DNA from 3 places in the Shinella yambaruensis genome. Region 2 is predicted to be linked to each of the others. Evidence: predicted binding sites of a transcription regulator. Region 2 holds the regulator's gene; each other region holds the start of a gene.
The links. Region 2 encodes HrcA, which represses chaperone genes, less so after heat shock. Its sites were predicted from a motif close to GTTAGCACTCNCNNNNNGNGAGTGCTAAC; they were not measured.

Region 1 (2,267 bases), on a different replicon from region 2:
CTTCGAGAACCGGGAGCATGGACTGGAGGTTGGAGAGCTTCTTCTCGTGGATGAGGATATAGGGGTCTTCGAGCTCGACCCGCATCTTCTCGGCATTGGTCACGAAATAGGGCGAGAGATAGCCGCGGTCGAACTGCATGCCTTCGACGACTTCGAGCTCGGTCTCGGCCGTTTTGGCCTCCTCGACCGTGATGACGCCCTCGTTGCCCACCTTCTCCATCGCCTCGGCGAGATAGCGGCCGATCTCGGCGTCACCATTGGCCGAGATGGTGCCGACCTGGGCGATCTCGGAATTGTTGGAGATCTTGCGGGCATTGCCCTTCAGTTCCTTGACAACGGCGTCGACGGCAAGGTCGATGCCGCGCTTGAGGTCCATCGGGTTCATGCCGGAGGCGACGGCCTTGGCGCCTTCCTTGACGATGGCCTGGGCGAGCACGGTCGCCGTGGTGGTGCCGTCGCCGGCGAGATCGTTGGTCTTCGAGGCGACTTCGCGCAGCATCTGCGCGCCCATGTTCTCGAACTTGTCCTCAAGCTCGATCTCCTTGGCGACGGAAACGCCGTCCTTGGTGATGCGCGGCGCGCCGAAGGACTTGTCGATGACGACGTTGCGGCCCTTGGGACCGAGCGTTACCTTCACCGCATTGGCGAGGACATCGACGCCGCGCAGCATCTTGTCGCGGGCTTCGGTGTTGAATTTGACTTCTTTCGCAGCCATGGTTCACTCCTTCTTAGGCAGCGGTTTATGACTGAAGACGGACGCGTCAGGCGGCCTGCTTCTGCGTGGCCTGGGCCTCGACCACGCCCATGACGTCGGATTCCTTCATGATCAGGTAGTCCTCGCCATCGATCTTGATCTCCGTGCCGGACCACTTGCCGAAGAGGATACGGTCGCCGACCTTGACGTCGAGCGCCACGACCTGGCCCTGCTCGTTGCGCGCGCCGGGGCCGGTAGCGACGACTTCGCCCTCCTGCGGCTTTTCCTTTGCGGTGTCGGGAATGATGATGCCGCCCTTGGTCTTCTCTTCGGACTCAAGACGGCGAACAACGATGCGATCATGCAGCGGTCGGAACTTCATGTTTTCCTCCATGGACAAACAAGATGTTTTGCTACCCCCTTCGTCCGGACCGGATGACCAGTCCGGAACGGGGTGCCGGACCTTCTCCAAAGCGTCCGGCGGCAGATGATCTGGTTTGCCGGATTTTCGATTTCAAGAGGGCGGCACAGAAAAATCAGCACTCGCGTCACGCGGTTGCTAACACGCTGTAAAGGAACAATAAACCGACGCGCTGCGTTCGATTTTCCGTTGATGGTCGCGCAAAATTCGATCATCCTCGCTCTATCCTGAATCGGAGATGAAGCATGCGATTTCCATCGGACCTGGAACGCCAATTGAACGGCTACGGCCTTACCACCGCCCATATTCTTTACCGCATTCCCGACTTCGAATCCGTCCTGCAGACCTATGTCTGGCAGAACTACGACCTCGCGCCCGATTTTCCGGAGATGCACAGGTTCCTAGATTTCTGGCAGAGCAAGCTGGACGGGCCGCTGCATTCCGTCCGCTATACTCACCGGCTCCTGATCGGCCCTAACGAATGGCGGCGCGTCGATGGAGAATTCAAGCTACATTGACCCCAGCTTCAGCCCGAGCCTCACTGTGGTGCAACTGTTGGTATCGTCTAGAGATGCTCAAAGCACTGAAGTTATGTAGTTGGATGTCGTGCCGACGCGCGACGATGCTCACCGTCGCGTTCGGCTCATAGGTTTCCTGGATAATGGCCAGTTTCTCTGCCGTGCTCCAGCGCCGCCGCCGTTCAGGCCCGGAAAGGACCAGCATCTTAGAGGCTGCCTCAAAAGGAGGTGGGTGATTTTAAGAGGTTATGATTCCTTCTGATTTGCGATATCCGATGGAGTTCACAATGGCCTAGAGCGAAATCACCCGTCGCGCCATGCCCGGCGAACTGGACGCTATGCAAGCGATATGACGGATCGGGATGGGTTCTGGTACAGCCCTTCTACCGCGCCGCCTGGGTCGTCCCGCCCCACGGATTTGAGCGAGGTCGTCAATGCCCTTGCTCTACATCGCCACGACCGGCTGCCAGTGGAGGACGCTGCCTAAGGGTTTTTAGTCCCCTGCCTCTACCAGTTTCGCCACGCCCGCGCGTCCCCGCTTTCAACGCGCAAAAAAAAGTGAGGGAGCGTTTTGAGGGCATTCCTTCGCGTTTTGCAGGACGTGTTCGTCTACCGTTCTTCCACCTCAGCACCC
Region 2 (2,267 bases):
CTTCAGGACCTTCTCCACCTTGATCATGCTGCGGGCTTCCATCCATTTCAGGCAGTCGTGAAGGGCGATCCAGGCACCGGTGATGGACGCGGTGCGCGTGCCGCCGTCGGCCTGGATGACATCGCAGTCGACGGTGATCTGGCGTTCGCCGAGCGCTTCGAGATCGACGACGGCGCGCAGCGAGCGGCCGATGAGACGCTGGATCTCCTGCGTGCGGCCGCCCTGCTTGCCGGATGCCGCTTCGCGCCGCATGCGTTCGCCGGTGGCGCGCGGCAGCATGCCGTATTCGGCGGTCACCCAGCCCTTGCCGCTGTTGCGCAGCCACGGCGGCGTCTTTTCTTCCAGGCTCGCGGTGACGAGCACGTGCGTATCGCCGAACTTGACGAGACAGGAGCCTTCGGCATGTTTGGAAATGTTGCGCTCGAAGGAAACCTTGCGCATCTGGTCGGTTTTTCTGCCGGACGGCCGCATTGCGAACTCCTGTCTGAATTGTCTGGGAAGCTGCTTTAGACCAGATCGCCGGGCGAGGGAATGGTGGTGCGGCACGGCGCTTGCGTTTTGGCGCCTTGCAGCGGGAAACCATGGCGGGAAAATCCGTTTTGCGCTGACCTTCGAAATCACTATATTCCTGTCGGATAACAGGGTTTGCAGCGGAAAGATGGTTTTGAAGAGATCTCCGGGTCCTGACAGTCAGGCGGCGCTCGACGAGCGTTCGGGCGAAATCTTCCGCCGCATCGTCGAGAGCTATCTGGAAAGCGGCGAGCCGCTCGGCTCGCGTAACCTGTCGCGTATCCTGCCCATGTCGCTCTCGCCGGCCTCGGTGCGCAACGTGATGAGCGACCTCGAGGAGCTCGGCCTCATCTATTCGCCGCATATCAGCGCCGGGCGGCTGCCGACGCAGCTTGGCCTGCGTTTCTTCGTCGATGCCTTCATGCAGGTGGGCAACATCTCGCCGGAGGACCGCGCCTCGATCGAGCGCCATGTGCGCCCGCACGGCCAGAAGCATACCGCCGTCGAAACCATGATGAACGAGGCGAGCCAGGCGCTGTCCGGCATGTCGCGCGGCGCGGGCCTCGTCATCACCACGAAGAACGACGCCGTGCTGAAGCATGTCGAGTTCATCCGGCTGGAGCCGACCAAGGCGCTGGTCGTGCTGGTCGGCGATCACGACCAGGTAGAGAACCGCATCATCGAACTGCCGGCCGGCGTCACCAGCTCGCAGCTCACGGAGGCCGCCAACTTCCTCAACGCCCATCTTGCCGGCAACACGCTCGTGGAAGCGCGCTCGCAGCTCGAACGGCTGCGCGGCGAAATCAGCAGCGAGCTGGACAAGCTGTCGCAGGATCTCGTCGAGCGGGGCCTTGCGGTCTGGTCCGGCGGCTTCGACGAGGGCAAGCCGACGCGGCTGATCGTGCGCGGCCGGGCGAACCTCTTGGAAGGCCTTGCCGGCGCCGAGGATATCGATCGCCTGCGCATGCTCTTCGACGATCTGGAGCGCAAGGACAGCCTGATCGAACTCTTGAACCTTGCCGAGACGGGCCCGGGCGTGCGCATCTTCATCGGCTCGGAGAACAAGCTCTTCTCGCTGTCCGGCTCCTCGCTCATCGTCGCGCCCTATCGCGACAGCGACGACAAGATCGTCGGGGCCGTCGGCGTCATCGGGCCGACGCGGCTCAACTATTCCCGGATCGTGCCCATGGTGGACTATACGGCCCAGCTGATCTCGCGGCTTTCGCGCTGAATGCCCGCAATCCGGGCATCGGCCCTTGATTTTTCGGGATCAAAGCTCGATATCGGGCCAAACCCCTTAAAAGATGCAATTCGGAGTACGTCATGACCGACGAGAGCAAGAAACACGGACCTGACGAAGCGGTAGAGAGCACCATCGCCGCCGAAACATTCGCGCCGGAGGAGGCAACTGCCGAGGCCGCCGCCCCGGCGGAGCCGGATCCGGTCGATGCCCTGCGGGCCGAAAACGCCGAACTCAGGGACAAGTACCTGCGCCTCGCCGCCGAGATGGACAACCTGCGCCGGCGCACCGAGCGTGACGTGAAGGACGCCAAGTCCTATTCCGTCGCCGGCTTCGCCCGCGACATGCTGGCCGTGTCCGACAACCTGCGCCGCGCGCTGGATGCCATTCCGGCCGAAGCGCAGGCCGCCGAAGACACCGGCCTGAAGGCGCTGGCCGAGGGCGTGGAGATGACCGAGCGCTCCATGCTCGCAGCGCTCGAACGCCACGGCGTGCGCAAGCTCGACCCGATCGGCGA
Region 3 (2,267 bases), 670 kb from region 2:
GGGCTTCGCCTTCGACGTCTTCAGCGACGATGACCAGCGGCTTGCCGGTCTGGACGACGGCTTCGAGAACCGGGAGCATTGCCTGGAGGTTCGAGAGCTTCTTCTCGTGCAGGAGAATGTAGGCGTCTTCGAGGTCGGCGACCATCTTTTCCGGGTTGGTCACGAAGTAGGGCGACAGGTAGCCGCGGTCGAACTGCATGCCTTCGACGACTTCGAGTTCGGTCTCGGCGGTCTTGGCTTCTTCAACCGTGATGACGCCTTCGTTGCCGACCTTCTGCATGGCTTCGGCAATGTCGAGACCGACCTGCTTGTCGCCGTTCGCGGAGATCGTGCCGACCTGGGCGACTTCTTCCGAGGTGTTGATCTTCTTGGCCTTGGCCTGGAGATCCTTGACGACTTCGGCGACGGCGAGGTCGATGCCGCGCTTCAGGTCCATCGGGTTCATGCCGGCGGCAACGGCCTTGTGGCCTTCGCGGACGATGGCCTGGGCGAGAACCGTGGCGGTCGTCGTGCCGTCGCCGGCGATGTCGTTGGTCTTGGAAGCGACCTCACGGACGAGCTGGGCGCCCATGTTCTCGAACTTGTCGTCGAGTTCGATTTCCTTGGCGACGGAAACGCCGTCCTTGGTGATGCGCGGAGCGCCGAAGGACTTGTCGATGACGACGTTGCGGCCCTTGGGACCGAGGGTTACCTTCACGGCGTCTGCGAGGACGTCGACGCCACGCAGCATCTTTTCGCGCGCGGTGCGGCCGAATTTGACTTCTTTGGCTGCCATTGTGAGAACTCCTGAAGAGGTGTCAGCGGAATTGGGAAAGGATTACCGGCGGATCAGCCGATGATGCCCATGATGTCGGCTTCCTTCATGATCAGAAGGTCTTCGCCGTCGAGCTTGACTTCGGTGCCCGACCACTTGCCGAACAGGACGCGGTCGCCGGCCTTGACGTCGAGCGCGACGACCTTGCCGCTTTCATCGCGGGCGCCGGAGCCGACGGCGACGACTTCGCCTTCCTGCGGCTTTTCCTTGGCGGTGTCCGGAATGATGATGCCGCCCTTGGTCTTGGCTTCGGATTCGACGCGACGAACGACGACGCGATCGTGAAGCGGGCGGAAGGTGGTGCTTGCCATTGTCTTATCCCTCGATCAAATGACATTGCGGATCGCGAGATGGATCCGGTGGATTGATGTTAGCACTCGTCTTTCGTGAGTGCTAGCGATGCCGAGATAGGCGGCTGGGCGTTTGGAGTCAAGAACGACGCCTGCAAAATTTTTCGCCCGGTATGAGTTACCGCAGCCGCCAGATGGGAGCGTCATCGCACGCCATCAAGACGGCGCGGTGAATTTTCATCCGTTTGCCCGTCGATGGGGCAAAAATGTGCGGAGAGGCTTGTTTTCTTGCCGTCGCTTTGCAATGTCAGCCGGGCTCGATCTCGACACGGGAATCCCTGATGGCTCACCGCATCCAATCCTTCCGCGACATCACGCAGCATTATGACGTGGTCCTTTGCGACGTCTGGGGCGTCCTGCACAATGGCGTCGAAGCCTTCTCCCATGCTTCCGAAGCGCTCGCCGCCGCGCGCGCGGCCGGGCTGACGGTCGTGCTGATCACCAATTCCCCGCGCCCGCATCCGGGTGTGAAAGTGCAGATCCGCGGCCTTGGCGTGACGGATGACGCCTACGACCGGATCGTCACGTCCGGCGACGTCACCCGCGCGCTGATCGCCGAGGGGCCGAAGAACATCTACTTCATCGGCGCCGAAAAGGACCTGCCGCTGCTCGACGGCCTCGGCGTCGAGCCGGTCGGGCTGGAGGAGGCCGGCATCGTCGTCTGCGCGGGCCTGCGCAGCGACGAGACGGAAACCGTCGAGGATTATCGCGCCGAGCTGACGGCGCTCGCGGCGCGGGAACTGCCCTTCATCTGCGCCAATCCCGACCTCGTCGTCGAGCGCGGCCACAAGCTCATTCCCTGTGCCGGCGCGATCGCCAAGCTCTATGAGGAACTGGGCGGCGCCACCCGGATCGCCGGCAAGCCGCACCGCCCGATCTACGAGAAATCGATCGCCGAGGCGCGCGAGGTGCGCGGCGATTTCGACCTCTCGCGGGTGATCGCCATCGGCGACGGCATGCCGACGGACGTGCGCGGCGCGGAGGCCTTCGGCCTCGACGTGCTGTATATTTCGGGTGGCATCCACGCGCAGGACTATGTCGAGGGCGGTCGCACGGACGAGGCGAAGCTGGAGGCCTTCCTGAAACGCGAGGGCGCCCACCCG

Region 1: a site for HrcA is predicted at 1,230-1,258, ahead of groES (co-chaperone GroES). Genes of this name have one in related genera too.
Region 3: a site for HrcA is predicted at 1,184-1,212, ahead of groES (co-chaperone GroES). Genes of this name have one in related genera too.

What each region holds. Positions count from the first base shown of each region.
Region 1 is NZ_CP150642.1:228,679-230,945, forward strand. Features, by position in the region: gene groL (chaperonin GroEL) at 1-715, opposite strand, end outside; gene groES (co-chaperone GroES) at 762-1,076, opposite strand; gene WMC41_RS30600 (usg protein) at 1,361-1,633, shown strand; partial or broken gene WMC41_RS30605 (transposase) at 1,713-1,838, opposite strand; partial or broken gene WMC41_RS30610 (transposase) at 1,902-2,127, shown strand.
Region 2 is NZ_CP150638.1:6,107-8,373, forward strand. Features, by position in the region: gene rph (ribonuclease PH) at 1-471, opposite strand, end outside; gene hrcA (heat-inducible transcriptional repressor HrcA) at 665-1,741, shown strand; gene grpE (nucleotide exchange factor GrpE) at 1,834-2,267, shown strand, end outside.
Region 3 is NZ_CP150638.1:676,519-678,785, forward strand. Features, by position in the region: gene groL (chaperonin GroEL) at 1-775, opposite strand, end outside; gene groES (co-chaperone GroES) at 829-1,125, opposite strand; gene WMC41_RS03250 (TIGR01459 family HAD-type hydrolase) at 1,446-2,267, shown strand, end outside.